4 regions of the Streptomyces sp. B8-7 genome follow, and region 2 is predicted to be linked to each of the others. Evidence: riboswitches for the same ligand, from Rfam matches in the RefSeq annotation. Region 2 holds a riboswitch; each other region holds the start of a gene.
The links. Region 2 has a riboswitch for cobalamin ahead of AC5K6T_RS26145 (ribonucleoside-diphosphate reductase subunit alpha). Riboswitches for the same ligand answer to the same signal wherever they lie in the genome.
Positions count from the first base shown of each region.

Region 1: linked by a shared signal. The riboswitch ahead of metE (5-methyltetrahydropteroyltriglutamate--homocysteine S-methyltransferase) and the one ahead of AC5K6T_RS26145 (ribonucleoside-diphosphate reductase subunit alpha) in region 2 are both predicted to bind cobalamin.
Region 3: linked by a shared signal. The riboswitch ahead of AC5K6T_RS17505 (energy-coupling factor ABC transporter permease) and the one ahead of AC5K6T_RS26145 (ribonucleoside-diphosphate reductase subunit alpha) in region 2 are both predicted to bind cobalamin.
Region 4: linked by a shared signal. The riboswitch ahead of AC5K6T_RS06830 (cobalamin biosynthesis protein) and the one ahead of AC5K6T_RS26145 (ribonucleoside-diphosphate reductase subunit alpha) in region 2 are both predicted to bind cobalamin.

Region 1 covers NZ_JBYRRL010000002.1:141,643-149,129, reverse strand. Annotated here, with positions in the region: gene AC5K6T_RS09600 (IS1182 family transposase) at 1-494, opposite strand, end outside; gene aceB (malate synthase A) at 939-2,531, shown strand; cobalamin riboswitch at 2,860-3,078, shown strand; gene metE (5-methyltetrahydropteroyltriglutamate--homocysteine S-methyltransferase) at 3,245-5,563, shown strand; gene AC5K6T_RS09585 (alpha/beta hydrolase-fold protein) at 5,837-7,030, shown strand; gene AC5K6T_RS09580 (ABC transporter transmembrane domain-containing protein) at 7,198-7,487, opposite strand, start outside.
Region 2 covers NZ_JBYRRL010000005.1:438,280-445,766, reverse strand. Annotated here, with positions in the region: gene AC5K6T_RS26160 (GntR family transcriptional regulator) at 84-848, shown strand; gene AC5K6T_RS26155 (DUF3311 domain-containing protein) at 1,160-1,423, shown strand; gene mctP (monocarboxylate uptake permease MctP) at 1,423-3,018, shown strand; cobalamin riboswitch at 3,514-3,636, shown strand; gene AC5K6T_RS26145 (ribonucleoside-diphosphate reductase subunit alpha) at 3,765-6,116, shown strand; gene AC5K6T_RS26140 (ribonucleotide-diphosphate reductase subunit beta) at 6,233-7,189, shown strand.
Region 3 covers NZ_JBYRRL010000003.1:530,592-538,078, forward strand. Annotated here, with positions in the region: gene AC5K6T_RS17495 (proline racemase family protein) at 1-65, shown strand, start outside; gene AC5K6T_RS17500 (GntR family transcriptional regulator) at 200-949, shown strand; cobalamin riboswitch at 1,384-1,569, shown strand; gene AC5K6T_RS17505 (energy-coupling factor ABC transporter permease) at 1,600-2,289, shown strand; gene AC5K6T_RS17510 (energy-coupling factor ABC transporter substrate-binding protein) at 2,286-2,747, shown strand; gene cbiQ (cobalt ECF transporter T component CbiQ) at 2,754-3,503, shown strand; gene AC5K6T_RS17520 (energy-coupling factor ABC transporter ATP-binding protein) at 3,500-4,348, shown strand; gene AC5K6T_RS17525 (S1 family peptidase) at 4,513-5,409, shown strand; gene AC5K6T_RS17530 (pirin family protein) at 5,709-6,689, opposite strand; gene AC5K6T_RS17535 (carboxymuconolactone decarboxylase family protein) at 6,812-7,267, shown strand.
Region 4 covers NZ_JBYRRL010000001.1:1,639,746-1,647,232, reverse strand. Annotated here, with positions in the region: gene AC5K6T_RS06855 (hypothetical protein) at 1-128, opposite strand, end outside; gene AC5K6T_RS06850 (alpha/beta hydrolase) at 284-1,411, opposite strand; gene AC5K6T_RS06845 (class II aldolase/adducin family protein) at 1,998-2,648, opposite strand; gene AC5K6T_RS06840 (inorganic phosphate transporter) at 3,299-4,561, shown strand; gene AC5K6T_RS06835 (hypothetical protein) at 4,680-4,901, shown strand; cobalamin riboswitch at 5,047-5,198, shown strand; gene AC5K6T_RS06830 (cobalamin biosynthesis protein) at 5,299-6,243, shown strand; gene AC5K6T_RS06825 (cobyric acid synthase) at 6,240-7,487, shown strand, end outside.

The DNA of each region.
Region 1 (7,487 bases), on a different contig from region 2:
GAGATCAGCTGGGTGACCGTGTCCTGGGTGGCCACCGCGTCGTCGAACACCGTGGAGTCCAGCGCGCGGCGCCGCTTCCCGCGCAGGATGCCGGTGGCGGCCACGACCTCCTTGACCCGGGTGAAGATCCGCCCCGGGTCCGCCGAGCGCTGCAGACGGCGCCGGAAGTAGGTCAGCAGCGAGGGGTCGAACGCGGTGTCGTACAGGCCCAGCCCGCATGCCGCCTTCCACCGCAGGTCGCACCGCAGCTCCAGCACAGTCTCCACGTCCGAGGTCCCGAACAGGCTCTGCAGCACCACCGCCGCCGCCAGCACCTGCGGCGGCAACGACGGCCGGCCGTTGGCCGAGGGGTACATGTCCGCGAACATCTCCGGCGGCAGCAACCGCTCGCGGTGCTCGGCCAGGAACGCGAACACACTCCCCGCCGGGATCAGCTCCCGGCAGGTCTCCCATACATCCGGCCCGACCGGCTCCCCGGCCCATTCCCCCTGCACACACAACAGTCTGGCCCCGCGTCAGCACACGCGGGGCCAGAACCGAAGATTTTCAGTGATCTTCTAGGCGCTCCGCCGAGGGGTGTGGTGGGTGTCGTCGGCCGGCCTCGGCACCGGCCTCGGCACCGTCGCGGCTGAGCGCGCAGTTCCCCGCGCCCCTTGCAGAGCGTCCGCGGCGGGCGCCGCCCCCGCCGCGGCGGACGGGCTGCGCCCGGTGACCGTCCTCGGCACCGTCGCGGCCGACCGCGCAGTTCCCCGCGCCCCTTGCAGGGCGCCGGGGGCCGGACGGCACCTTGTGCGAGGTGCCGCACCCGGCCCGGTGACCGGCCGCGACACCGTCGCGGCCGGTCACGCGGTTCCCCGCGCCCCTCGCGGGGCCGCGGCGGGACGGAGGACGGGCGACCGTCTCCGCCCGCCCATCGCTCCCTTCCCTCAGGAGACCCGATGACCACCCTCGCCCCGCCCCACCACATCCGTGTCCTCGCCGCTCCGGGCCACCGGCACGACGAGATCCTCACCCGCGAGGCCCTCGACTTCGTCGGCCGGCTGGCCGCCGCGTTCGGGGAGCGCCGCGACGGACTGCTGAAGGAGCGCCGCCGGCAGGCGCTGCGGCTGGCGGCGGGATCGCCGCTCGGCTTTCCCATGGTCACCGGCGCCGTCCGGGCCGACAGCAGCTGGCAGATCGCCCCGCCCGCGCCCGGCCTGTCCGACCGGCGCGTGGAGATCACCGGCCCGCCGGACCGCAGGACGGCCGTCGAGGCGCTCAACTCCGGCGCCTCGGTGTGGATGGCGGACTTCGAGGACGCGACCGCCCCGCTGTGGGACAACGTCGTCGGCGGTCAGCTGACCCTCCTCGACGCGGTCGAACGCCGTCTCGCCTTCACCGGCCCCGACGGCGAGGAGCACCGCCTCGGCGAGCAGGTCGCCACCGTCATGGTCCGCCCCCGCGGCTGGCACCTCGACGAGGAGCACCTGGAGCTGGACGGCCGGCCCGTGCCCGCCTCGCTCGTCGACTTCGGCCTGTACTTCTTCCACTGCGCGCAGCGGCAGATCGATGCCGGACGCGGCCCGTACTTCTACCTCCCCAAGCTGGAGAACCGCTACGAGGCCCGCCTGTGGAACGACGTGTTCCTGCTCGCGCAGGAACTGCTCGGCATCCCCCGCGGCACGGTCCGGGCCACCGTGCTCATCGAGACCATCACCGCGGCGTTCGAGATGGAGGAGATCCTCCACGAGCTGCGCGAGCACAGCGCCGGCCTCAACGCCGGCCGCTGGGACTACCTGTTCAGCCTGATCAAGACCTTCGGCCACCGCACCGACTTCCTGCTGCCCGACCGGGCCAAGGTGACGATGACCGCCCCCTTCATGCGGGCGTACACCGAACTGCTGGTGCGCACCTGCCACAAGCGCGGGGCGCACGCCATCGGGGCCATGGCCGCCCAGGTGCCCGGCCGGGACGCGGCCGCCGACGAGGCGCTGCTCGCCGCGGTCCGCCTGGACAAGGAGCGGGAGGCCGAGGACGGCTACGACGGCTCCTGGGTCGCCGACCCTGCCCTGGTCCCGGTCTGCCGCGAGGTGTTCGACGGGGTCCTCGGCCGTCACCCGCACCAGCTCGACCGCACCCGTGACGACGTCGAGGTCACCCCGGCCGACCTGCTGTCCGTGCGCCGGGTCAGCGGCCCGCCGACCCCGGAGGGTGTGCGCACCAACATCGCCGTCGCACTGCGCTACTTCGCCGCCTGGCTGCACGGGCAGGGCGCGGTCGTCCTCGACGGCCTGATGGAGGACGCGGCCACCGCCGAGATCGCCCGCGTGCAGATCTGGCAGTGGCTGCGGCACCGGGTGACCGACCGCGAGACGGTGCTGCGGCTCCTCGACGACGAACTCGCCGCGCTCACCGCCGAGCACCCCTACGCCCCCGCCGCCGAGGTCAGGGACCTGTTCGAGCGGACGGCGCTGGCCGGGGAACTGCCCCTGTTCTTCACGCCGGACGCCTACGCCCGCCACCTGGTCCGGCGGACCGGGTCCACGGGGTGACCGCAGCGATCCACCGCGGCGGCGCGGCCGGCGGCCGGCGGAGGGGCGCGGGCGCCACCGCATCCCTCCACCGCGGGTCCGGCGAGCCGCCGCACGCGCCCGCGCCGCCGCCCCGGCGGACGGCGCATGCAGGACCCCCCGGCCGCACCGGGCGCGGGGTCCACCACGACGACCGGGTCCCAGGGTGAGGACCCGGCCGGACGCGGGCTGAGGGGCCCGCCACACCGCCGGGGTGAGGGTCCCGGCGGGGTGACACAGGGAACGGGCGGGAAGCGCACCCACGCGCTTCCCGCCCCTCGTCGTGCTCTCGGCCCCGCCGCACTGCCGTAGGCTGCTCGCAGCAGCTGGTTCGCCCCGTCCGCCAGGCGGGAGCGTCGCAAGAGGGAACCCGGTGGGAATCCGGGACTGCCCCGCAGCGGTGAGCGGGAACGACCGCCGTCATGAGCACTGGGTCCGGAAGGGCCCGGGAAGCGACGGCCAGTAGGTGCCCTGACGACGTCAGGGCGGGCCCGCGAGTCCGAAGACCTGCCAACTGCCCGCGTGCGAACCACTCGTGCGCGGACATCCCGGTGACCTCGAGGGCGGGTCGGCGTACACACCAGGCGGACGACCGTGCCCCGCCGCGCGGAGCCGGGTCCGCCCGGTTCGTCGTCCCTTCGCGCTCTCGTCCCGTCTCCGGGATCTCAGGGATTCATCTCGCGAAGGAGATCTCCGTGACAGCGAAGTCCGCAGCCGCGGCAGCACGGGCCACCGTGCACGGCTACCCCCGTCAGGGACGGAACCGGGAACTGAAGAAGGCCGTCGAGGGCTACTGGAAGGGCCGCGTCACCGCCGACGCGCTCCGCGCCACCGCCGCCGAACTGCGCCGGGCCACCTGGCGGCAGCTCGACGAGGCGGGCCTGGACGAGGTGCCGACCGGCGACTTCTCGTTCTACGACCACGTCCTCGACACCACCGTCATGGTCGGCGCCGTCCCCGAGCGGCACCGTGCCGCCGTCGAGGCCGACGCCCTCGACGGCTACTTCGCCATGGCGCGCGGCACCCAGGAGGTGGCGCCCCTGGAGATGACCAAGTGGTTCGACACCAACTACCACTACCTGGTTCCGGAGCTGGGCCCGGACACGGTGTTCGCCGCCGACTCCGGCAAGCAGGTCGCCGAGCTGACGGAGGCCCTTGCGCTGGGCCTCTCCGCCCGCCCGGTGCTCGTCGGCCCGGTCACCTACCTCCTGCTCGCCAAGCCCGCCCCCGGCGCCCCCGCGGACTTCGACCCGCTGACCCTGCTGGACCGGCTGCTGCCCGTCTACGCCGAGGTGCTCGCCGATCTGCGCGCCGCAGGCGCCGAGTGGGTGCAGCTCGACGAACCCGCCCTGGTCCAGGACCGCACCCCTGCCGAACTGGCCGCGGCCGGGCGGGCCTACCGCACCCTGGGCACCCTCACCGACCGGCCGAAGCTGCTGGCCGCCTCGTACTTCGACCGGCTGGGCGACGCGCTGTCGGTGCTCGCCGGGGCGCCGGTGGACGGTCTCGCGCTGGACTTCACCGGGGCCGCCGCCGCCAACCTCGACGCGCTCGCCGCCGTCGGCGGGCTGCCCGGCAGGCGTCTGGTCGCCGGAGTGGTCGACGGCCGCAACGTCTGGGTCAACGACCTCGCGGGGTCCCTCGCCACGCTGGGCACCCTGCTGGGTCTGGCCGGCCGGGTCGACGTCGCCGCCTCCTGCTCCCTGCTGCACGTGCCGCTCGACACGGCGGCCGAGCGGGACGTCGCACCGCAGATCCTGCGCTGGCTGGCCTTCGCCCGGCAGAAGACCGCCGAGATCGTCACCCTGGCCCGGGGCCTCGCCCGGGGCACCGGCGCCATCGCCGCCGAACTGGCCGCCAACCGCGCCGACCTGGCCTCCCGGGCGGACTCCCCCGTGACACACGACCCGGCCGTACGCGCCCGGGCCGCCGCCGTCACGGAGGCCGACTCCCGCCGCCCGCAGCCGTACGGCGAGCGGGCCGCCGCGCAGCGCGCCCGCCTCGGCCTGCCCCTGCTGCCGACCACCACCATCGGCTCGTTCCCGCAGACCGGCGAACTGCGCACCGCCCGCGCCGACCTGCGCTCCGGCCGCATCGACAGCGCCGGCTACGAGGAGCGGATCAGGGCGGAGATCCGGGAGGTGATCTCCTTCCAGGAGCGGACCGGCCTGGACGTCCTGGTGCACGGCGAGCCCGAACGCGACGACATGGTCCAGTACTTCGCGGAGCGGCTGACGGGATACCTCGCCACACGGCACGGCTGGGTCCAGTCCTACGGCACCCGCTACGTGCGTCCGCCGATCCTGGCCGGCGACGTCTCCCGCCCCGGGCCGATGACGGTGCGCTGGACCGCCTACGCCCAGTCCCTGACCGGCCGTCCGGTCAAGGGCATGCTCACCGGGCCCGTCACCATGCTCGCCTGGTCCTTCGTCCGGGACGACCAGCCGCTCGGCGACACCGCCCGGCAGGTCGCGCTCGCCCTGCGCGACGAGGTGGGCGACCTGGAGGCCGCCGGCACGTCCGTCATCCAGGTGGACGAGCCCGCGCTGCGCGAGACGCTGCCGCTGCGCGGCGCCGACCGCCCCGGCTATCTGGCCTGGGCCACCGAGGCGTTCCGGCTCACCACCTCCGGGGTGCGGCCCGGCACGCAGATCCACACGCACATGTGCTACGCCGAGTTCGGTGACATCGTGCAGGCCATCGACGACCTCGACGCCGACGTGATCAGCCTGGAGGCCGCCCGCTCCCGCATGCAGGTGGCCCGGGAGCTGGCCGCGCACGGCTGTCCGCGTGAGGCGGGCCCCGGCGTGTACGACATCCACTCGCCGCGCGTGCCGGACGCCGGGGAGATCGCCGGCCTGCTGCGCACCGCGCTGAAGGCCCTCCCCGCCGAACGGCTCTGGGTCAACCCGGACTGCGGTCTGAAGACCCGCGCCTGGCCCGAGACGCGGGCCTCGCTGGAGAGCCTGGTCGCCGCGGCCCGCACCGTCCGCGGGGAACTCCCCGCGTCCTGACCCCGGTCCGTGACGCGCCGGGGCCGGGGCGGCTTCGCCCCGGCCCCCTCCGGGTACCGTCCGGCGCCGCCGCCCCGGCGGGCGCGGCGTCAGGCGGTACCCGGTACCGCCCGCCGGCCCGGACCGTCGTACGCGAGGACCGGGAAGCGGCCCTCGTCCTCGTCGGACGGGTCGGTGTTCGTTGCGGACGACTCCCGCCTGCCGTTTGATTAGGTTAGCCTCGCCTCATCGAAGAGGCGGGCTTTCCCGATCCGTTGCGACAAGGAGACGTTCATGCGGGGCCATGCGGCCGAACCGGCGGACGTGTTCGCCGGGTTCGGGCTGTCCGGCGTTCCGGGCACCGACGCGTTCTGGGCGGCGGCCCGGTCACCGGTCCCGGTGGCCTCCGACGGCCACGTCGCCGGCGGCGGCGGCGACACCGGCGGCGGCGGCGACACCGACAGCGACGGCAACAGCAACAGCAACAGCAACAGCAACAGCAACAGCAACAGCTGGACGACGCTGTTCCTGTGGCGCGGGCAGTCCCCCGCGCGGGTCGGTTTCGAGAGCTGGTCGGAGCCGGTGCCGCTGCGCCGCTGGGGGGACACCGACTGCTGGTACGCGACGGTGTCCATGCCCGCCCGGCTCCGGGTGACCTACCGGTTTCTCGTGGACGGGGCGGCGTACGCCGATCCGCTCAACCCCGTCGGCGCGGGCGGCGACCGCTCCGTCGCCGCCACCCCCGACGCCCCGGAGCAGCCGGACTGGCCCGCGGTGGCCCCCGACGAGGTGCTGCCCCTGCCGCGGACCCGTATCCGGTGGGCGGGCGGCGGGCTCGGCCGGCGCACCGTGCGCGTCCATCCGGCGGGCGGCGGCGGTCCTGTGGTCCTGCTGCTCGACGGCGACGACTGGCTGTATCTGCACCCGGCGATGTCCGCGTTCGACTCCGCCGTCGCCGCCGGCCGGATGCCGCCGGTCACCCTGGTGTTCCTGCCGGCGAAGGACCGGGCGGCGGAGTTCGCCTGCCGGCCCGGGCTGTGGGAGGCGGTCCGCGGCGAACTGCTGCCGCTGGTCGCGGAGTGCGGCGTGCCCGCCGACCCCGGCCGGCTCGTGGTCGCCGGGCAGAGCCTGGGCGGGCTGAGCGCCCTGTACGCGGCCCTGGAGTTCCCCGGGCTGGTGTCCCGCGTGGCCTGCCAGTCGCCGTCGCTGTGGTGGACCGCGGACGCGGCGGACCGGCCGGACCCCCTGGCCGGCCCGGTCGGCGGGGCGGTCGCCGCCCGGCTGCGTGAGCGCCCCGCCCCGCCCGGCCTGCGGATCGCCTTCGACGTGGGCGAGCACGAGAGGCGGATGCTGCCCCACTGCGCGCTGGCGGAGGAGCTGTTTCGGCGGTCCGGGGCCCGGGTGCGGGTGTCGCGGTCCCCGTCCGGCCACGACCGGGCGGGCTGGCGGCACGCCCTGCTCCGGGACGTGGCCTGGGCGCTGGGGTGACGCCGGCCGGGCACCGCCCCGCAGGGGCGGCCTCCGGTGCGGCAGCCCCGGCCCCGGGCGGCCGCACCGGAGGGACGGCGCCGCACGGGGCCGCGGCGCCGCGGCCCCGTGCGGCGGGCGGCGGGCGGCGGGCGGCGGGCGGCGGGCGGCGGGCGGCGGGCGGCGGCTCAGCGGGCCACCGCGCGGCCGTAGCCCTCGTCGGCGGCCAGCAGGCGGCGGTGGGTGTCCTCGGCCGCGACGACGCCGTCGTCGAGGACGAGGACGCGGTCGGCGGCGTCCAACAGGGCCGGGCTGCTGGTGATCACCACGGTGGTGCGGCCCCGGCGCAGCTCGGCCACGTTGCGGGCGATGAGCTGCTCGGTCACCGCGTCCACGGCGGTGGTCGGGTCGTGCAGCACGAGCACGTCGGCGTCGGCGGCCAGCGCGCGGGCCAGGGAGAGCCGCTGGCGCTGCCCTC
Region 2 (7,487 bases):
CCGCGCGCGAAGCCGTGCCACGATGTGAGCCGCGGCCGATGGGGTGTCGGCCGAATCGGCACCGGGAGCCGGGAAGGCGGAGCATGAGCACCGACGTCAGCAGTGCGGAGAACGAGGGCGGGGCAAGTGTCCGTACCGCGCGCGTGCCCAAGTACTACCGCCTCAAGAAGCACCTGCTCGACATGACCGAGACCCTGCCGCCCGGCACACCCGTGCCGCCCGAGCGGACACTGGCGGCCGAGTTCGACACCTCCCGCACCACGGTGCGCCAGGCCCTGCAGGAGCTGGTCGTCGAGGGCCGCCTGGAGCGCATCCAGGGCAAGGGCACCTTCGTCGCCAAGCCGAAGGTCTCCCAGGCGCTGCAGCTGACCTCCTACACCGAGGACATGCGCGCCCAGGGCCTGGAGCCGACCTCCCAGCTGCTGGACATCGGCTACATCACCGCCGACGACCGCCTGGCCGACCTGCTCGACATCACCGCCGGCGGGCGCGTCCTGCGCATCGAGCGGCTGCGCATGGCCAACGGCGAGCCGATGGCCATCGAGACCACCCACCTGTCGGCCAAGCGCTTCCCCGCGCTGCGCCGCTCGCTGGTGAAGTACACGTCCCTGTACACGGCGCTCGCCGAGGTCTACGACGTGCACCTCGCCGAGGCCGAGGAGACCATCGAGACCTCCCTGGCCACCCCCCGGGAGGCCGGCCTGCTCGGCACCGACGTGGGCCTGCCGATGCTGATGCTCTCCCGGCACTCCGTCGACCGCGAGGGCAAGCCGGTGGAGTGGGTGCGCTCGGTCTACCGCGGCGACCGCTACAAGTTCGTCGCCCGGCTCAAGCGGCCCGCCGAGTAGCCCCGGACACCGCGGCCCCGGCGCACCGCACGTGCCGGGCCGTGCGGTGCGCCGGGCGCGGCCCGGCACGTGCGGCCCCCACCGCGCAAGCGCGGCCTCGCGGGCCCGCCGGGAGGCCCCGGCGCACCCGCGCCGAGCACCCGCGCCGAGCGGCCGGGACGCGCGGCCCGCCGGGCAGAAGAGGCCTACTCCGCGGCAAAGGTGACAAACCCGCAGCCGACATGCTGACAAGGGGTTACGCGGCCGCGACACCGTGTCCTAGATTGCCTGCGCACTGCACCAGGTGATCTTTGAGGGGACGGAGTCGCCAGATGTCGCAAGCCCCGCAAGTGAGGCGGGAACCGGTGGTGACACCCGTACGGGTCGTCATCGGTCTCTGCCTGTTCGCACCGTTCGCGGCGATGCTGTGGGTCGCCTCCTACACCAGGCTCGAACCGTCGCTCGGCGGCATCCCGTTCTTCTACTGGTACCAGATGGCATGGGTCGTCGTCTCCACCGCGCTGACCGCGCTCGCGTACCGGCTCTGGCGGCGGGAGCAGCGTGCCCGCGCCGCCCGCACGGGAGGTGAGCGCTGATGAAGACCGGTGTCAACGTTGTCGCGCTCACCGTCTTCGTGCTGTTCTTCCTGGCCGTCACGGTCATGGGCTTCCTGGCCGCGCGCTGGCGCAAGGCCGAGAACGAGCACAGCCTCGACGAGTGGGGTCTGGGCGGCCGGTCGTTCGGAACCTGGGTCACCTGGTTCCTGCTCGGTGGCGACCTCTACACCGCGTACACCTTCGTCGCGGTCCCGGCCGCGGTCTACGCGGCGGGCGCGGCCGGCTTCTTCGCCGTGCCGTACACGATCCTCGTCTACCCGCTGATCTTCACCTTCCTGCCCCGTCTGTGGTCGGTCTCCCACCGGCACGGCTATGTGACGACCTCGGACTTCGTGCGCGGCCGGTTCGGCTCCAAGGGCCTGTCACTGGCGGTCGCGGTCACCGGGCTGCTGGCGACGATGCCGTACATCGCGCTCCAGCTCGTCGGCATCCAGGCCGTGCTCGACGTGATGGGCGTGGGCGGCGGCGAGAACACCAGCTGGTTCGTCAAGGACCTGCCGCTGCTGATCGCCTTCGGCGTGCTCGCGGCGTACACCTACTCCTCCGGCCTGCGCGCCCCCGCTCTGATCGCGTTCGTCAAGGACACCCTGATCTATCTGGTCATCGGGGTCGCGATCATCTACATCCCGATCAAGCTGGGCGGCTTCGACGACATCTTCGCCAAGGCGAACGAGAAGTTCACCACGGCCGGCGCGGGCGGGCTGGTCCCGGCCGAGGCGGGCCAGTGGACCTACGCCACGCTGGCGCTGGGCTCGGCGCTGGCGCTGTTCATGTACCCGCACTCCGTCACCGCGACGCTCTCCTCGCGCAGCCGCGAGGTCATCCGCCGCAACACCACGATCCTGCCGCTGTACTCGCTGATGCTGGGCCTGCTCGCCCTGCTGGGCTTCATGGCGATCGCGGCCGGCGTCACGGTGGACAACGGACAGCTGGCCATCCCGCAGCTGTTCGAGAACATGTTCCCGGACTGGTTCGCGGGGGTGGCGTTCGCGGCGATCGGCATCGGCGCGCTGGTGCCCGCGGCCATCATGTCCATCGCCGCGGCGAACCTCTTCACCCGCAACGTGTACAAGGACTTCATCCGCCCGGACGCCACGCCCAAGCAGGAGACCCAGGTCTCCAAGGTGGTGTCGCTGCTGGTGAAGGTCGGCGCCCTGGTGTTCGTGCTGACCATGGACAAGACGGTCGCCATCAACTTCCAGCTGCTCGGCGGCATCTGGATCCTGCAGACCTTCCCGGCCCTGGTCGGCGGCCTGTTCACGCGCTGGTTCCACCGCTGGGCGCTGCTGGGCGGCTGGGCGGCCGGCATGGTCTACGGCACGGTCGCCGCGTACGGCGTGGCCTCCCCCACGCAGAAGCACTTCGGCGGCTCGGCCGAGGAGATCCCGGGCATCGGTGAGATCGGCTACATCGGCCTCACGGCCTTCGTCCTCAACGCCGTGGTGACGGTGGTCCTGACCGTCGTCCTGAAGGCGGCGAAGGCCCCGGAGGGCGTCGACGAGACGCGGCCGGAGGACTACACCGCGGACGCGGGCGACCCGGGCGTACGCACCGAACTCCCCGTGACCCGCTGACCCCCGCACCCCGCCCCCGGGCACGCGGGGAACCGCACACCCAGGCACCCGGGGAACCACGCCCCAGGGACGCGGGGAACCACGCACCACACCCACACGCCCACACCCCCACACCGCCTCACCCATCCCGCCCCAACCCCCAAGGCGCCCGCGGAACCACGCCCCCAGGGGCGCGGGGAACCGCGCGAGAACCACCGCACACCCGCACCACACCGCGCACCCCGCACCCCGCACCCCACCACCAAGGGGCGCGGGGAACCGCGCGAGAACCACGACACACCCCGCACCACGCCGGCAAGAGACGCGGGGAACCGCGCAGGACCCGCCCCACAGCGCGGTCCCGGCACGGTCCCGCCCGGCCACGGGCACCCGCAGCGGGCCGCCCTCCGCACCCCGGAGGGCGGCCCGCTGCCGTGCCGTTGCACGGAGTTGACGCTCTGAAGTCACACGGCGACACAACATATGGTGGCGTCACCGGAACCCGGCACTAGATGTATGCTCATCCTCGCTGTCGCCGCAGGGGAATCCGGTGCGAATCCGGAACTGTCCCGCAACGGTGTACTTGTGTGTTTCCACACAGCGAGCAGTCCGAAGACCTGCCGACAGCGCGTGCCCGGCCGCCCCGGCCGGACCGCCCTGACGTCCGGGCCTCGTGGAGTGGGCCGGTGGACGCGACGCCCCGTGCGCTCGTGTGCTGCCCCCTGCCCTCCGCCAGGCCCTCCGTGCCGAGCGAGGGAGAGCTCCCAGTGACCATCGCGCCAGCAGACCCGGCCTCAGCCGTCCGGACCGACGAGGACGCCCCCGGAACAGCCTTGCTGCGGACCCTCACCGAGCTGACCGCGGACCTCCCCGACGCCGACCCCGGCCGGGTCGCCGCCGCCGCGCTGCGCGGCCGTTCGGCCCAGGCCGACGAGGCGGAGCTGCGCGAGCTGGCCACCGAGGCCGCCGCCGGGCTCATCTCCGAGGACCCCGCCTACTCCCGGCTGGCCGCCCGGCTGCTGACCCTCTCCATCCGCGCGGAGGCCGCTTCCCAGGGCGTCACCCGCTTCACCGGGTCCGTCGCCGTCGGGCACCGCGAGGGCCTCATCGCCGACCGCACCGCGGAGTTCGCGCGGCTGCACGGCGCCCGGCTGGACGCCCTGGTCGACACCGGCGCCGACGACCGCTTCGGCTACTTCGGCCTGCGCACCCTGCACTCCCGCTACCTGCTCCGGCACCCGATCACCCGGCGGGTCGTCGAGACGCCCCAGCACTTCCTGCTGCGGGTGGCGTGCGGTCTCGCCGAGGACGACACACCCCGCTCGGTCGACGAGGTCGCCGCGCTCTACCGGCTGATGAGCCGTCTGGACTACCTGCCGTCCTCGCCCACCCTGTTCAACTCCGGCACGCGGCACCCGCAGATGTCGTCCTGCTACCTGCTCGACTCCCCCCTCGACGAGCTGGACTCCATCTACGACCGCTACCACCAGGTCGCCCGCCTCTCCAAGCACGCCGGCGGCATCGGGCTGTCGTACTCCCGGATCCGCAGCCGCGGTTCGCTGATCCGCGGGACCAACGGGCACTCCAACGGCATCGTGCCGTTCCTGAAGACCCTGGACGCCTCGGTCGCCGCCGTGAACCAGGGCGGCCGCCGCAAGGGTGCCGCCGCGGTCTACCTGGAGACCTGGCACTCCGACATCGAGGAGTTCCTGGAGCTGCGCGACAACACGGGCGAGGACGCCCGCCGTACGCACAACCTGAACCTCGCGCACTGGATCCCCGACGAGTTCATGCGGCGGGTGAACGCCGACCAGGACTGGTCGCTGTTCTCCCCCGCCGACGTGCCCGAACTGGTCGACCTGTGGGGCGAGGAGTTCGACGCCGCCTACCGGCGCGCCGAGGCGGCCGGCCTGGCCCGCAGGACGATCCCGGCCCGCGAGCTGTACGGCCGGATGATGCGCACCCTGGCGCAGACCGGCAACGGCTGGATGACCTTCAAGGACGCCGCCAACCGCACCGCGAACCAGACGGCCGAGCCCGGCCACACGGTCCACTCCTCCAACCTCTGCACGGAGATCCTGGAGGTCACCGACGACGGCGAGACCGCGGTCTGCAACCTGGGCTCGGTGAACCTCGGCGCGTTCGTCCGGGACGGCGGCATCGACTGGGAGCGCCTCGACAGCACCGTCCGCACGGCCGTCACCTTCCTCGACCGGGTCGTCGACATCAACTTCTACCCGACCGAGCAGGCGGGCCGTTCCAACGCCCGCTGGCGCCCGGTGGGCCTCGGCGCGATGGGCCTGCAGGACGTGTTCTTCAAGCTGCGCCTGCCGTTCGACTCGCCCGAGGCGCGCGCGCTGTCCACCCGGATCGCCGAGCGCATCATGCTCGCCGCCTACGAGGCCTCCGCGGACCTCGCCGAGCGCAACGGGGCGCTGCCCGCCTGGGAGAAGACCCGGACCGCCCGCGGGGTGCTGCACCCCGACCACTACGACGCGGAGTTCACCTGGCCGGAGCGCTGGGCGGCGCTGCGCGAGCGGATCGCCCGGGTCGGTATGCGCAACTCGCTGCTGCTGGCGATCGCGCCCACCGCGACCATCGCCTCCATCGCGGGCGTGTACGAGTGCATCGAGCCGCAGGTGTCGAACCTGTTCAAGCGCGAGACGCTGTCCGGCGAGTTCCTCCAGGTCAACTCCTACCTGGTGCAGGATCTGAAGGACCTCGGCGTGTGGGACGCCCGCACCCGCGAGGCGCTGCGGGAGGCCAGCGGCTCGGTGCAGGGCTTCGCGTGGATCCCCGAGGACGTGCGGGCGCTGTACCGCACGGCGTGGGAGATCCCGCAGCGCGGCCTGATCGACATGGCGGCGGCCCGCACCCCGTTCCTGGACCAGGCCCAGTCCCTGAACCTGTTCCTGGAGACGCCGACGATCGGCAAGCTCTCCTCGATGTACGCGTACGCCTGGAAGTCCGGGCTGAAGACGACGTACTACCTGCGCTCGCGCCCCGCGACGAGGATCGCGCGCGCCGCGCAGGCCACCGTCCCCGTCCAGCAGGCGGCCCCGGCCGAGGACGTCGCCTGCTCCCTTGAGAACCCCGAGTCCTGCGAGGCCTGCCAGTGATGTCCACCGACCCGACCCCCCACCAGCCGTCCGCCGCGACGGCAGCCGGAAGCGAGGCCGGCGGCGCGCGGGCCCCCCGCCTGCTGGACCCGGGCTTCGAGCTGACGCTGCGCCCGATGCGCTACCCGGACTTCTACGAGCGCTACCGGGACGCCATCAAGAACACCTGGACCGTCGAGGAGGTGGACCTGCACTCGGACGTCGCGGACCTGGCGAAGCTGACGCCCGAGGAGCAGCACCTCATCGGCCGGCTGGTGGCCTTCTTCGCCACGGGTGACTCGATCGTGGCGAACAACCTGGTGCTCACGCTGTACAAGCACATCAACTCCCCCGAGGCGCGCCTGTACCTGTCCAGGCAGCTGTTCGAGGAGGCGGTGCACGTCCAGTTCTATCTGACGCTGCTGGACACCTACCTGCCCGACCCGGAGGACCGTGCGGCCGCCTTCGCCGCGGTGGAGAACATCCCCTCCATCCGGGAGAAGGCCGGGTTCTGCTTCAAGTGGATCAACGAGGTCGAGAAGCTCGACCGGCTGGAGTCCCGGGCCGACCGGCGCCGCTTCCTGCTGAACCTCATCTGCTTCGCGGCGTGCATCGAGGGCCTGTTCTTCTACGGCGCCTTCGCGTACGTCTACTGGTTCCGCAGCCGGGGCCTGCTGCACGGTCTGGCGACCGGCACCAACTGGGTGTTCCGCGACGAGACCATGCACATGAGCTTCGCGTTCGAGGTGGTGGACACCGTCCGCAAGGAAGAGCCGGAGCTGTTCGACGACGCGCTGCAGCAGCAGGTCACCGACATGCTGAAGGAGGCGGTCGCGGCCGAGCTCCAGTTCGCCCGCGACCTGTGCGGCGACGGACTGCCCGGGATGAACACCGAGTCCATGCGGCAGTACCTGGAGTGCGTCGCCGACCAGCGGCTGACCCGGCTGGGCTTCGCGCCGGTCTACGGTTCGGAGAACCCGTTCTCCTTCATGGAGCTCCAGGGAGTTCAGGAGCTGACCAACTTCTTCGAGAGGCGTGCCTCGGCGTACCAGGTGGCGGTGGAGGGCACTGTCGACCTGGACGAGGACTTCTGACCCTCGGCCTGCTTGATCAGACGGTCGATCCGGCGCTCGTGGGCTGCTCCCACGAGCGCCGGACCTGCGACGACGAGGAAGAGGACGACGACTGCGAGGTATGCGACGAGTGCGTTCATGCCTTCAGTCTCCAGCGCGGCGACCCTCCCTCCCAGTGGCAGGACTGCCGCACACCCTCGAATTACTGCCAGCCTTGGGGCACACTGGCGGCATGCTGCCGCGCCGCCCCGGAGGACCCTCCCCCGGATCCCGGTCCCACGGGGTCGTCCCCTGCGGGACGGGTGCGGCCGGGCGCGGC
Region 3 (7,487 bases), on a different contig from region 2:
TCACGGGCACCGCCCAGTACTTCCTCGACCCGGACGACCCGTTCCCCGCGGGGTTCCTGCTGTGAGCCCGCGCCCCCGCGCGCGCTGAACGGCGACCGGCCGTGAACGCGGTGCGCGGATGCGGCAACTTCCCTGCGGCGCCGAAGGAAACAACGTGACATTGTACTCTGGTGCTCCGCAGCGGCACGAAGGGAAGACCATGGGCCACCTCAAGCAGCGCACCCTCGTCACCGCGCGCGAGCGGCTGCGCGACCAGGTCGCCCACGCGCTGCGTGCCGCACTGATCTCGGGCGAACTCGAGCCGGGCGAGGTGTACTCGGCTCCCGGCCTCGCGGAGGACTTCGGCATCTCCGCGACACCCGTGCGCGAGGCCATGCTCGACCTGGCCCGGGAGGGCCTCGTCGAGCCGGTCCGCAACAAGGGCTTCCGGGTGACCGAGGTCGACGAGCGCGACCTCGACCAGTACAGCGAGATCCGCATGCTGATCGAGGTCCCGACCGTCGGCCGGATCACCCGCGGCGCGCCCCGGGAGGAACTGGAGGCGCTGCGGCCGGTCGCCCAGGAGATCGTGGCCGCCGCCCGGGCCCACGACCTCATCGGCTATCTGGAGGCCGACCGGCGCTTCCACCTGTCCCTGCTGGCGCTGGCCGGCAACGACCGGCTCGTCGAGACGGTCGGCGACCTGCGCAAGCGGTCCCGGCTGTACGGTCTGACCGCGCTGGACGAGCGCGACCGGCTGATCCCGTCGGCCGAGGAGCACCTCGAACTGCTCGACCTGATGATCGCCGGGGACGCCGAGGGCGCGGAGGCCTGCATCGGCCGCCACCTCGGGCACGTCCGGTCGCTGTGGGCGAGGAACGTCCCGGAGGGGCGGGCTCAGGACGCGGCGGCGAGGCAGGGGCACGGTCCGGACCGCGGACCCGGCGGACGGCTGGGCGCGGTGTCCTGAGCGGCGGGCCGGCGCACCGGCCCCCTGTCACCCGGGACGTACCGGGACCACCCGCGGCGGACGGTGCCGGCCCGCACGGCACACGCCCGCCGGCCCGGCCCCGCGCCCACCGTCCCGGGCCCGCCGTCCCGGGCCCGCCGTCCCGGGCCCGCCGTCCCGGGCCCACCGTCCCGGGCCCACCGTCCCGGGCCCACCGTCCCGGGCCCGCCCTTTTGCCTGTGCGGACCCCCTGCACCCGGTTCTCTGTGCGGACCCCCTGTACCCGGCGACCGGCCGCACCGGCACACCCGGCCCGACGAGCAGCCCGGACGGGGGCGCGGGAAGGGTGGCGTCGGGGCGCGCACCGGCACGCATGCGGCCCCCGCACGGTTCGAGCGCCCCCCAGTCCTCCGTCTCGGAGGACGAGCCCGCTTGTCACCGCCTACCACCGCGGACTAGGGTCGCCACGCCTTGGTGAACGGGAAATCCGGTGTGGAACCGGTGCGGCCCTCGCCACTGTGATCGGGAAGTCCGGCTCCGGCCCGCAAGGGCAGCCACTGGGTCCCTCAAGGACCCGGGAAGGCGGAGACCGGGCGGTGTCACCCGTCAGCCAGGAGACCGGCCAGGGCGCGTCAACCATCCACGAGGTGCTGGAGAGGGTTCGCTCAAGCATGCACATAGCCGAGGGATTTCTGCCTCCGGCGCACGCGATCGCCTGGGGCGTCGCGTCCGCGCCGTTCGTCGTCCACGGAGTCCGCTCCCTGACCCGGGAGGTCAGGGAGCATCCCGACAGCACACTGCTCCTCGGTGCGTCGGGGGCCTTCACCTTCGTCCTGTCCGCGCTCAAACTCCCCTCCGTCACCGGAAGCTGCTCCCACCCCACCGGAACCGGGCTGGGCGCCATCCTGTTCCGGCCGCCCATCATGGCCGTGCTGGGCACCATCACCCTGCTGTTCCAGGCCCTGCTGCTGGCGCACGGCGGACTCACCACCCTCGGCGCCAACGTGTTCTCCATGGCCGTCGCCGGCCCCTGGGTCGGCTACGCCGCCTACCGGCTGCTGCGCCGCTACGACGCGCCGCTGATGGTCGCCGTGTTCCTCGGAGCGTTCCTCGCCGACCTGGCCACGTACTGCGTGACCAGTGTGCAGCTCGCGCTCGCCTTCCCCGACCCGAGCAGCGGATTCCTGGGCGCGCTGGGGAAGTTCGGCTCCATCTTCGCCGTGACGCAGATCCCGCTCGCGGTGAGCGAGGGCCTGCTCACGGTGCTGGTGATGCGGCTCCTCGCCCAGTCCAGCAGGAGCGAACTGACCCGGCTCGGCGTGCTGGCGGCCGCCCCCAAGCCCGAGGCGGTGGCCCGGTGAAGCGCGCCACGAGGATCAACCTGCTGCTGCTGGCGCTGGTCGCGGCGCTCGCCGTCCTGCCGCTGGCGCTCGGTCTCGGCGACCACAAGGAGGAGCCGTTCACGGGCGCCGACGGCGAGGCGGAGACCGCGATCACGGAGCTGGAACCGGACTACGAGCCGTGGTTCACCCCGCTGTACGAACCGCCGTCCGGGGAGATCGAGTCGGCGCTGTTCTCGCTCCAGGCGGCGCTCGGCGCGGGTGTCCTCGCCTACTACTTCGGGCTGCGTCGCGGCCGGAGGCAGGGCGAGCGGCGGGCCGCGGCAGCCGGAGGCGACCATCCGTCGGACACGGCCGGCGCGGCCCACCCGTCGGACACGGCCGGCGCGGCGGGCACGGCCCACCGGACGGACGCGGCCGTCCCGTCCCCGGCTGCGGAGCCCGCCGCGGACGGCCGGGCCGCCTCCGGACGGGGCTGAGTCCGCGTGCTGCCCATCGACGCGGCGGCGCACGGCAGCCGCTGGCGCCGCCGCCACCCCGTGGACAAGGCGGTGCTGGGGCTGGGGCTGACCGTGCTGGCGGTCTCCCTGCCGCCCTGGCCGGGCGCCGCCCTCGTCCTGGTCACCGCCCTGGCCGTGCTGCTGGGCCCGGCGCGGGTGTCCGGCCGCCGGCTGTGGCGGGCCTACCGGGTGCCGCTCGGGTTCTGCGCGACCGGCGCGGTCACGCTGCTGGTGCAGGTCGGCGGGCCCGGCGGGCCGGTGTCGCTCGCGGAGGGGGGCGCCGTACGGGCCGGGGAACTGATGCTGCGCACCTCCGCCGCCTCGCTCGGCGTGCTGCTGTTCGCGTTCACCACACCGCTGTCCGACCTGCTGCCGCGCCTGGTGCGGGCCGGGGTGCCCGCACCGGTCGTGGACGTGGCGCTGGTGACGTACCGCATGAGCTTCCTGCTGCTGGACTCGGTGCGCCGGGTCCGCGAGGCGCAGGCGGCAAGGCTCGGGCACACCTCCCGTGCGGCGGCCTGGCGTTCGCTGGCCGGGCTCGGCGCCACCGCCTTCGTCCGGGCCTTCGACCGTGCGGCCCGGCTGCAGTCCGGGCTCGCCGGCCGCGGCTACGACGGCACCCTGCGCGTGCTGGTGCCCGAGTCCCGCGTCTCCGCCCCCTTCACGGCCGCCGCGCTGGCGCTGCTCACGGCCGTGACCGCACTGACCCTGGTCCTGGAAAGGCTGCTGCCGTGACCGAACCCGCCGTCGTCGCCCTGCACGGGGCGTCCTTCGCCTACGAGGACGGCCCGGACGTCCTCGACGGGCTGGACTTCGCCGTACGGGAGGGCCGCGCGCTGGCGCTGCTCGGCCGCAACGGCAGCGGCAAGACGACCCTGATGCGGCTGCTGAGCGGCGGACTGCGGCCGCACTCGGGGCGGTTGACCGTCGACGGGGAGCCCGTGACGTACGGACGGGCCGGGCTGACCCGGCTGCGGACGACGGTGCAGCTGGTGGTGCAGGACCCCGACGACCAGCTGTTCGCCGCGTCCGTGGCCCAGGACGTCTCCTTCGGGCCGCTCAACCTCGGCCTGCCCGACGCCCAGGTGCGGGCACGGGTCTCCGAGGCGCTGGCCGCACTGGGCATCACCGCGCTGGCCGACCGGCCCACCCATCTGCTGTCGTACGGGCAGCGCAAGCGCACCGCGATCGCCGGGGCGGTCGCGATGCGGCCGCGGGTGCTGGTGCTCGACGAGCCGACCGCGGGACTCGACCCCGACGGTCAGGAGCGGCTGCTGGCCACCCTGGACGCGCTGCGCGCGGGCGGCACCACGGTCGTCATGGCCACCCATGACGTCGACCTCGCCCTGCGCTGGGCCGACGACGTCGCGCTGCTGACCCCCGAGGGTGTGCGGACCGGCGCGGCGGCCGGACTGCTGTCCCGCACCGACCTGCTCGCCGGCGCGGGGCTGCGGCTGCCGTGGGGCATAGCCGCCGCCGAACTCCTGCGCGCCCAGGGCCTGCTGGCGGCGGCCGGGGCGGGGCCCCGTACGGCCGAGGAGCTGGCGGCGCTCACACGGCGGTCGGCCACCGGGAGTTGATCCGGCCGGCCGGGGGCGGCGGTGAGTGAACCTGCGCGGTGCGGATCCCGTCTGGCAGGGCGACCTGCCACACGGCGGCCCGACTGCCCCGGCCCCGGGCTCGGTTGCGGCGCCGGGGCGGTTGGCCGCCCAGTGGCTCCCACCGAGATCGGAGAAGACCCCTCATGCGTCTGTCCACCCCCCACGGACCGGCGGCGCGGCGGTTCACCGCCGTCACGGCCGCGTGCGGTGCGGCCCTCGCCCTCACCGCGGCCTCGGCCGCGTCCGCCCACGCGGCCGGCGCTCCGGCACAACACGGGCGTCCCGTCGCACACATCATCGGCGGCGTCCAGCAGCCGGACGGCAGGCACCCGTTCATGGCGGCGCTGCTGTCCACCGGCCGCGGCAAGCCCGTCGACCGGCAGTTCTGCGGCGGCAGCCTGCTGGCGCCCACCCTCGTCATGACGGCCGCGCACTGCGTGACCGGCACCGAACCCAAGGAGATCGAGACAGCCGTCGGCCGGACGGTGCTGAGCAACACCCGGCAGGGCCAGCTGCGCAAGGTCACCGACATCGTGGTCCACCCCCGCTACACGCGGGGTCAGGAGGCGTACGACATCGCTTTCCTGGTCCTCGGCAAACCCGTCAAGGGCATCGCTCCGGTGCATCTGCCGACCGTCGGCACGGACGCGCTGATCCGCCCCGGGGCCAGGGCCACCGTGGCCGGCTGGGGCAATGTGAACACCGAGGTGCCGTCCTACCCGAACCGGCTGCGCGCCGTGGACGTGCCGATCGTGTCCCACATCGAGTGCAAGGCCTCGTACCCGGACTACGACAGGAAGGTCAACGTCTGCGCCGGCGTCGAGGGCCGGGACTCCTGCCAGGGCGACAGCGGCGGGCCGCTCTTCCGCAAGCTGAAGGGCCGTCAGGGCGTGTACCAGATAGGCGTCGTGTCGTACGGCGACGGCTGTGCCGAGCAGGGTGCCCCGGGCGTCTACACCTACACCGGGTCCGAGCGGCTGTGGGACACGCTGGGTGAGTCGGCGAAGGGCAAGCGCGTGAAGCGGATGCTCGGCCGCTGAGCCTCGGGGCGCCCGGGCCGGGCGGGGCGCGACGCCCGGTCCGGCCCGGGCGCCGGTACGGCGGTGACGGCCGGTCGGGCCGTCACCGCCGCACCGCGCGGGGCGGAGGCCGGGCGGGGGCACCGCCCGCCGGCGCGGCGGGCGTCGCCGCGGACGTGCCGCCCGCCCGCCGGCGCGGCGCGGGGCGGCGCGGGGCGGCGCGGGGCGGCGCGGGGCGGCGCGGGGCGGCGCGGGGCGGCGCGGGGCGGCGCGGGGCGGCGCGGCGCGGGGCGGCGCGGCGCGGGCGCCGGGCCCGGCGGTCAGCTCGGGTTGCGCCGGGTCCTCAGCGGGGTCGTGGGGAGTTCCGGGGCGGGCAGGCGGTCGCCCGGGTAGCCGGAGACCTCACCGAAGCGGTCGCCGCTCACCCAGTCCTCGCGGGCCCGGCGGATCTCCTCGTCCGTGCGGGCGACGAAGTTCCACCACATGATGATCTCCTCTCCGAACGGGGGCCCGCCGAGCAGCACGATCCGGGCGGGGACGCCGTCCTCGGCGGACAGCGTCAGCGCGGTGCAGCCGGGGTGGACGTAGCCCAGTCCGGCCCGCTCCAGCACGGTTCCGGCGGCGCGCACGCGGCCCCGGTCGACCAGGACGCCGTGCTCGAAGGAGCTGTCCACGTCGAGGGTGAGCGAGGCGCCGGGGGCGAGGACGATCTCGGCGCCGAGCAGGGGGGTGAAGGTGGGCACCGGCGACACGGAGCCCGCGAGGCCGCCGAGGAAGACCCGGATCTCCGCCCCGCCGACCGTCACGGGCTCGGGCACGTAGTGCCGGAAGTCGCGGGCGGCGTCGCGGTGTTCGAGCGGCAGCGCCACCCAGAGCTGCACGCCGTGCAGGACCGTGGTGCGGTCGGTGGAGACCTCGGAATGGGCGATGCCGTGGCCCCCGGTCATCAGGTTGAGCTCGCCGGGGCGTACGCGGGCATGGCTGCCGAGGCTGTCCCGGTGCTCGATCTCTCCGGCGAACAGCCAGCTGACGGTCTGCAGCCCGGTGTGCGGATGCGGCGGCACCACCATGCCGCCGGTGGCCGTGACGTCGTCGGGGCCGTAGTGGTCGGCGAAGCACCAGGCCCCGATCAGCGTGCGGGCCCGCTGCGGCAGCGTCCGCCGCACCGTCATGGCGCGCGGCCCGCCGAGGGGCACGTCCCGCGCGGTGAGGACGTCGACCCGCGGCCGGTCGGCCGTCGTCGCGACCACCGGGTCCGTCCCGCAACGCACCTTGTCCGGTCCGGTTTCGGTGTTGCTCATCGAACTCCTCCACACCACGATATTTTACTTTTCAACAATACCGTTCCCCCACGATACGCGCTCGCGCCGCACGCCACGACCCGGACCGGGCGGCACCGAGGACGACCCCCGAGGAGCCCGGCGTGAACGGCACTCCCCCGCCCGAGGCGGACCGGCGGATCCACATCGACATCGACATCGACATCGACAAGGAGACACCGCAGGCCCACCGGGCGCTGCCGCGGACCGCCGAGGCCGGGCGGGCGGCCGCCGCGGAGGCCGGGCTCGACCGCAGGCCGACGGGGCTCGTGAACCTCCGGGTGCCGCAGATCGACAGCTGCGCGTACCGCCTGCACGTCCACGCCCGGGCGGCGCCGCGCGCGGGCGAGACCACCCAGCGCCCGGGCGTGCTCGCGGCCCGTTCGGCCGGGGCGACGACCGCGGCGTCCGACGCCGCGGCGCGGGAGCGCACGTACACGACGGTGCGGCAGGCGCTCACCGACCGCCAGATCTCCGCGGTGATCCGGGGGGCGATCACCATCGACGCCTTCAACCGGGTCCCGGCCATGAGCGGACACCCCGTACGGCCCGAACACTGACGATCCGGGCGCAGATCCGGGCAGCGTCCCGGGCACCGCCCCAGCCTCGCACGGCCGCACCCCGCCGACACCCCCGACACGGGCGGATCCGGTGCGCGGCCCCGCACCCCGGGTGCGCGCACGGGCGCCCCACGGGTCCCGCCACGGGCCGGCCCGGAATCCGCGGCGCTCCGGGGGTCGCCTGCCACAGCGGGCGAAGTAGCATATTCAGGACAACAAA
Region 4 (7,487 bases), on a different contig from region 2:
GGGGTGCCTTCCGGAGGGCGCGGGGCGGGGCGGCGCGGACGCCGCTGGTCCGTCGCCCGTGGGGCGGTGGCCAGGGGTCGTGGGCGGACGAGTCGAAGCCTGGAGTCGCGCGGGATACGGGACGTCACGGGGGCAGTCTTCCGGTTGACGGTCCGAAAACCCAAACGGAATGTCACGGCGGGCGACGGGACTGGCCAAGGCACGGGGTCCCGGGTGCACCGAGGAGGTGGGAACAAGCCAGGGCCACGGGCACAAGCGGAACGTACGCGGCCGGTGACCGTCGTCACACCAGCGGGGTCAGGAAACGGCGCATGGCCTCCTGGTAGGCGGCCGGATCGGGGTTCCACATGGCGCCGTGCGGTGCGGCGGGCACGGTGCGCAGGGAGATCAGGCCGGGGCGGCGGCCGGCGAGCCGGCGGGTCGGGGTCCAGTTGGCCACGGTGTCGCCGGGCCCGTGGAAGATCAGGGCCGGCGCGGTGAGGGTGTCGGCCTCGGCGACCGTCCGGCCGGGGTCGCCGTGCAGGCCGGTGCGGCCCTGGGCGGCGCGGACGGCGAGCGGCAGCAGGGCGCCCGGGGTGTGGTGGGCGGCGGCCAGGGCGCGCAGGGTGGCCTGCCAGTCCAGCACCGGGGAGTCCAGGACCAGCCCGCGGACGCGCTCGCGGACGGCGGAGCGCACCGCGGTGTGCAGGCACATCGCCGCGCCGGTGGACCAGCCGAGCAGGATGACGCGCCGGGCGCCGTAGCGCACGGCGTAGCGGATGGCGGCGTCCACGTCGCGCCACTCGGTCTCGCCGAGGTGGTTGAGCCCGTCCGGGGAGCGGGGGGCGCCGAGGTCGCCGCGGTAGGCGAGGGCGAGGACGGGGAAGCGGAGGTGGTGCAGGAAGTCCATGACGTTCAGGACGAGTTCGCGGGTGGCGCCCAGGCCGTGCACCGCGATCACCCAGGTGTCGCGGGCCCCGGGCACGAACCACGCGGGCAGCGAGCCGAGTTCGGCGGGGATGTCGATGTCGGCGTGGTCCAGGCCGAGGGCGCTGGTGGGGTTGCCGACGTGCACGTTCGGGGTGAGCCAGACGTGGTCGCCCGGTTCGAGGCTGCCGTGGGTGACGCGTTCGAGGCGGCGTACGACGGTGTCGGCGGAGTGCGGGGCGGACTCCAGGACGGGTCCCACGACGGCGTGGCTGGCGTCGCCGGACAGGCCGTAGGTGCCGGGGCGCAGCGAGGCGAAGTCCCGGGTGAGGGTGACGCGACCGGCGGCCGTGCCGTGCACGGTGAGCCGTGGCTCGGTCGGCAGCGGGCGGCCGGGCGGCGCCTTCAGCGCGGCATCGCTGGCGAGGCGTCCGGCGGCGACTCCGGCCGCGCCGGCTGCCAGGGCGACGGTGACGGCGGCGGCCGTGGCGGTGACAGTGCGCACGGCTTCAGTGTCCCGGCGCTCCGGCCGGGCGGCCAGCGGACCGGAGCGTTCGAGGGGGCCGCCCTCACGCCGTCGGCTCGGGCTCACACCGTCCGGCCGCCCTCACGCCATCGGCTCGGGCTCACACCCTCCGGCCGCCCTCACGCCATCGGCTCAGGCTCACACCCTCCGGCCGCCCTCACGCCATCGGCTCAGGCTCACACCCTCCGGCCGTCCTCACGCCGTCGGCTCGGGCTCACACCGTCGGGTCGGGCCGGGGTCCGGTCCGCCGCGGCGGCATGAGGACGCTCCGACGGCTCCCGGGCCGGCCGGCCCGGCCGGGTCCCGGCGGAGCGGCCCGGGCAGTCGGCCGGGCCCGGCAGGCCACGCGCGTCCGGCGGACCTGGCGGGCCCCGCCCCGGAGGTGGCCCGCTGCCCGTCGCCCGCCGGCGTCAGGCCCCCGGCCCCGACCCCCGGGACCTCGGGCCCCGCTCTCCTGGCCCCGTGACCCCGGCTCCAGGCGCCCGAGCCCCGTGACCTCCGGCCCCGCTCTCCTGCCCCCGTGACCCGGCTCCCGGCTCCCGGCTCCCGGCTCCCGGCTCCCGGCTCAGTTTCCCTGCCGGCCGTATCCCTTCAGGCGCCGGCCCGCCTCGGTGAGCTGCTCGCGGGTCAGCAGGGCCGGTGTCAGGCCGGGGACGGAGGACGCCGTGAGCCAGACGCGGCACATCCATTCGAGCTGGGCCGTGCGGTCGTAGGCCTGGTCGAGGGTGGTGCCGTGGGCCAGGGTGCCGTGGTTCCGCAGCAGGCAGGCCGTGCGGTCGGCCAGGGCCCGGAGGGCGTGCGCGGCCAGTTCCTCGGAGCCGTAGGGCGCGTAGGGGGCCACCCGGACCGGGCCGCCCAGTGCCGCGGCCATGTAGTGCACGAGAGGGAGTTCGGGAACGAGGGTGGACACCGCGGTGGCGTGCACGGCGTGCGTGTGGACGATCGCGCGGGCGTCCGTGGCGCGGTACACGGCCAGGTGCAGGGGCAGTTCGCTGGTGGGTACCAGCTCCCCCAGCAGCTGTCTGCCGTCCGGGTCCGTCGCCGTGATGTCGTCCGGGCCGAGCCGGTCGTAGGGGACGCCCGACGGCGTGACGAGCACGGTGTCCCCGACCCGTACGGAGACGTTGCCGGAGGTGCCGACGACGAGACCGTCGGTGACGGTGCGCCGGGCCGTGGCGACGAGGTCAGCCCAGGCCGCGGCCTCGCCGGGAAGCACCGCGCGGCGCCGTGCCCCCGCCCCGGCCGGCCCGCCCGCCGCGCCCGCCCCACCGGCCTCCGTCCCGGGCTCCGCCGGCCGCCCGGCCCCTTCGGCCGCCGACCGCCCGGCCGCGGGCTCCGCCGGCCGCCCGGACCGCCCCGAGGGCCCGGCGCCCGCCGCTCCGGCGGCGTCCCCGGCAGCACCGGTGGCCGCCGGCGCCGCGCTCCGCCCGGCGGCCCGCTCCCCCGGCCCGGTCCCGGCCGCCGCCCCGGCCGCCGCCCCGGCCGCCGCCCCGCCGGCCGGGCCTCCGGCCCCCGCCGTCCCCCCGGGCACGCCTGTCTCGGCGCCCGGCGCGTTCCCGTGTTCGCGACGCTGCTCAGCCATGCCGCGATCCTTTCAGGCGTCCGGCGTGCAGGGGTGCCGGACCACGGCCGGACGGGAGGGTGACGAGGATCTCCTCCGCGATGGGCGGGGCCGACGGAGGGGCCGCGCTGAGGCCGTCCGAGGCCTGATGGAGCCTCGGTGGGGCGGAGCGCAGGCGCGGGACCCGGCCTGTGGAGCCGCACACCCCGCCACGGACACTCTGGAGACCTGCTGAGTTCACCTTTCGTTCACCTGGGTTACGTACGTTCAACCGGCCAATGACCTTCGAACGATTGCCTGGGTAAATGGAAAACCTCTCACTGATCCTCGCGATTGTGGTGATCACCGCACTCGCGTTCGATTTCACGAACGGTTTTCATGACACCGCCAACGCGATGGCCACGACCATCTCGACCGGTGCGCTCAAGCCCAAGGTCGCGGTGGCCATGTCCGCCGTCCTCAACCTTGTGGGTGCTTTCCTCTCCGTGGAGGTCGCGAACACGATCTCCAAGGGCCTGGTCGACGAATCGGGCATCCGTCCGGAGGTCATCTTCGCCGCCCTGGTCGGGGCGATCCTCTGGAACCTGGTGACCTGGCTGGTCGGTCTGCCCTCGTCGTCCTCGCACGCCCTGATGGGCGGTCTGATCGGCGCCACCATCGCCTCGGCGGGCGCCGGCGCGGTGCACGGCGACGTGCTGGTCACCAAGGTGCTGATCCCGGCGATCGCGGCCCCGCTGGTCGCGGGCGTCGCCGCGCTGTTCGCCACCCGGCTGACCTACGTCCTCGGCAGGAAGGCCTCCGGAAAGGCCGAGGCGAAGGGCTACCGCGCCGGGCAGATCGCCTCCGCCGGCCTGGTCTCGCTCGCCCACGGCACCAACGACGCCCAGAAGACGATGGGCATCATCACCCTGGCCCTGATCGCCGGCGGCTCCCTCGCCCCCGACTCCGACCCGCCGATGTGGGTCATCCTCTCCGCGGGCCTGGCGATCGCGCTCGGCACCTACCTCGGTGGCTGGCGCATCATCCGCACCATGGGCAAGGGCCTGACCGACCTCCAGCCGCAGCAGGGCTTCGCCGCCCAGACCAGCGCCGCGACGGTCATCCTCGCCTCCTCCCACCTCGGCTTCTCGCTCTCCACGACCCACTCGGTGTCCGGCTCCGTGATGGGCGCCGGCCTCGGCCGCAAGGGCGGCGTGGTCCGCTGGTCCACCGCGACCCGCATGTTCGTCGCCTGGGGCCTGACCCTGCCGGCCGCCGCGCTGGTCGCCGCGCTCGCCGAGTGGATCACCGGCCTCGGCGACTGGGGCACCGCGGTCGTGGCGGTCTTCCTGGTCGCCTCCAGCGCCGCCATCTGGAAGCTGTCCCGCCGCGAGGTCGTCAACCACGCGAACGTCAACCACCCGCACGGCGACGCCACCGAGGAGCCGTCCGGCGTGGTCACCAGCGCCATCGCCGCCGTGATCCCGCCGCCCACGGCCGCCGCGGCCGAGGAGGCCGCCGCCGTGGCGGCCTCGGTGCCCGCACCCGCGGGCCCCTCGGACCCGGCCGCCTCCGGCGCCACCGCCTGAACCCACACCCCTCCGGTACGCCCGACCGCACCGGTCCGCAGGAGCACACCGGTACGAAGGACCACACCGGTCCGCAGGACCACACACCGGTACGAAGGAACACGAAGGAAACAGCAGCATGAAGATCGACTGGGCGGCCCTCGGCTCCGTGTTCGGCGTCAGCCTCGTGGCCACCGTGGCTCTCGTGGGCCTGTTCACGCTCGGCGTCGTCGGCCTCTCCCACCGGGAACGGGCCCAGGAGCGGGGCGGTTCCGCCGCCCTCGCCGCCACCGGCGCCTACACCTGCTTCGCGGCCTGCGCGGCCGCGGTCGGCTACGGCATCTACCTGATCATGGCCTGACCGGCAGCACACCTCGCGCAGCGGCGGCGGGGCCGGGACCACGGTGTCCCGGCCCCGCCGCCTCGTGCTGCCCGCCCCGGGCCGCGCCACGGCCACGAGGACGGGGCCCACCCGGCCCGTGCGCTCCCGTCCCAGGTCAGCAGCCAGTTGACGGCCGTTCGGCGGTCGTGGTCAACTTCCTGGGCCAACTACGGCGGCAACGGAGGAAGCCGGTGTGAATCCGGCGCGGTCCCGCCACTGTCACCGGGGTAGACAACCCCGGGAGCCAGGAACTCCCGCCGCCGGTCTCGTCGAACCAGGGCGTGGACACCCTGAGTGAGGACACATCGCCATGCTCGGCTGCCGAACACGGCCCACCACCCCTGCTCCGCCCGCCCTCCCGGCCGGCTGAGCCGCGATGCGTGCCGCCCGCATCCACGCGTACGGCGCCGCCCTCGGCCTTCTCGGCGACCTCCTGCTCGGCGATCCGCGCCGCGGCCACCCGGTCGCCGCGTTCGGCCGTGCCGCGGCCGTCACGGAGCGGCTGCTGTGGCGTGACCACCGCGGCTGGGGCGCCCTGCACACCGCGCTGTGCGTGGGCGGCACGGCCGCCCTCGGGGCCGCGGCCGCGCGCGCCGTACACCGCTCCCCCGCCGCCTCCGTCGCGCTGACCGGCGCCGCCACCTGGGCCGTCGTCGGCGGCACCTCGCTGGCCCGGGAGGCCCGCGCCGTCGGCCGGTCGCTCGACCGGGGCGACCTCGGCGCCGCGCGCGCCCGGCTGCCCCACCTGTGCGGCCGCGACCCGCAGGCGCTCGACGCCGACGGGATCGCCCGCGCCGTGGTGGAGTCCGTCGCCGAGAACACCTCCGACGCGGTCGTCGGCGCACTGGTGTGGGGCGCGGTCGCCGGAGTGCCCGGTCTGCTCGGCTTCCGCGCCGTCAACACCCTGGACGCGATGGTGGGCCACCGCTCGCCGCGCCACCTGCGCCACGGCTGGGCCGCCGCCCGCCTGGACGACCTCGCGGGCTGGCCCGGCGCGCGGCTGACCGCCGCGCTCGCCGCGGCCGCCGGACCCGACCCGCGCGGCGCGGTCCGCGCCTGGCGGGCCGACGCCGGCCGGCACCCCAGCCCCAACGCCGGCCCCGTGGAGGCCTCCTTCGCGGGCGCCCTCGGCGTGCGGCTCGGCGGCACCCTGGCCTACGGCGGACGCACCGAGCACCGGCCCGTCCTCAACGCGGCGGCAGGCCGGGCCGTCGCCGCCGCCGACATCGACCGGGCGGTACGGCTCTCCCGCCGGGTCGGCTGGCTCGCGCTCGGCGTCACCGTCGCCGCGCGCCTGATCGTGGAGAGGCGGAAGAAGTGAGCGGAGGCCTCCTCGTCGCGGGCACCACCTCCGACGCGGGCAAGAGCGTCGTCACGGCCGGCATCTGCCGCTGGCTGGCGCGCCAGGGCGTGAAAGTGGCGCCGTTCAAGGGGCAGAACATGTCCCTCAACTCGTTCGTGACCCGCGAGGGCGCGGAGATCGGCCGCGCCCAGGCCATGCAGGCGCAGGCCTGCCGGATCGAACCGACCGCGCTGATGAACCCGGTGCTGCTCAAGCCCGGCGGCGAGCGGAGCAGCCAGGTGGTGCTGCTGGGCAGGCCCGTGGGCGAGCTCAGCGCACGCGGCTACCACGGCGGCCGGCAGCAGCAGCTGCTCGGCACCGTGCTGGACTGCCTGGCCGAACTGCGGGGCAGGTATGACGCGGTGATCTGCGAGGGGGCGGGCAGTCCGGCCGAGATCAACCTGCGCCGGACCGACATCGTGAACATGGGGATCGCGCGCGGCGCGAACCTGCCCGTGCTCGTCGTCGGCGACATCGACCGCGGCGGCGTGTTCGCGTCGTTCTTCGGCACGCTCGCCCTGCTCTCGGCCGAGGACCAGGCGCTGGTCGCCGGGTTCCTGGTCAACAAGTTCCGCGGGGACGTGTCCCTGCTGGAGCCCGGCCTGGACCTGCTGCACGGCCTCACCGGGCGCCGCACGCTCGGCGTGCTGCCGTACCGGCACGGGCTGGGCATCGACGAGGAGGACGGGCTGCGGGTGTCGCTGCGCGGGGCGGTCCGTGAGGCGCCGGTTGCCGCGCCTCACGGTGAGGACGTGCTGCGGGTCGCCGTCTGCGCCGTCCCGCTGATGTCGAACTTCACGGACGTGGACGCGCTGGCCGCCGAACCGGGCGTGCTGGTGCGGTTCGCGGACCGGCCCGAGGAACTGGCCGACGCCGACCTCGTGGTCGTGCCCGGCACCCGCGGGACCGTCCGCGCCCTGGAGTGGCTGCGCGAGCGGGGGCTGGCCGAGGAGCTCGCCCTGCGGGCCGCGGCCGGCCGGCCCGTCCTCGGCATCTGCGGCGGCTTCCAGGTCCTCGGCGAGGAGATCGACGACGAGGTCGAGTCGCGGGCCGGCCGGGTGCCGGGCCTCGGGCTGCTCCCGGTGCGGGTGCGGTTCGCCCGTGAGAAGACCCTCGCCCGCCCCGCCGGAGAGGCCTTCGGCGAACCCGTCGAGGGCTACGAGATCCACCACGGCGTCGCCTCCGTCGAGGGCGGCGAGCCGTTCCTGGACGGCTGCCGGTCC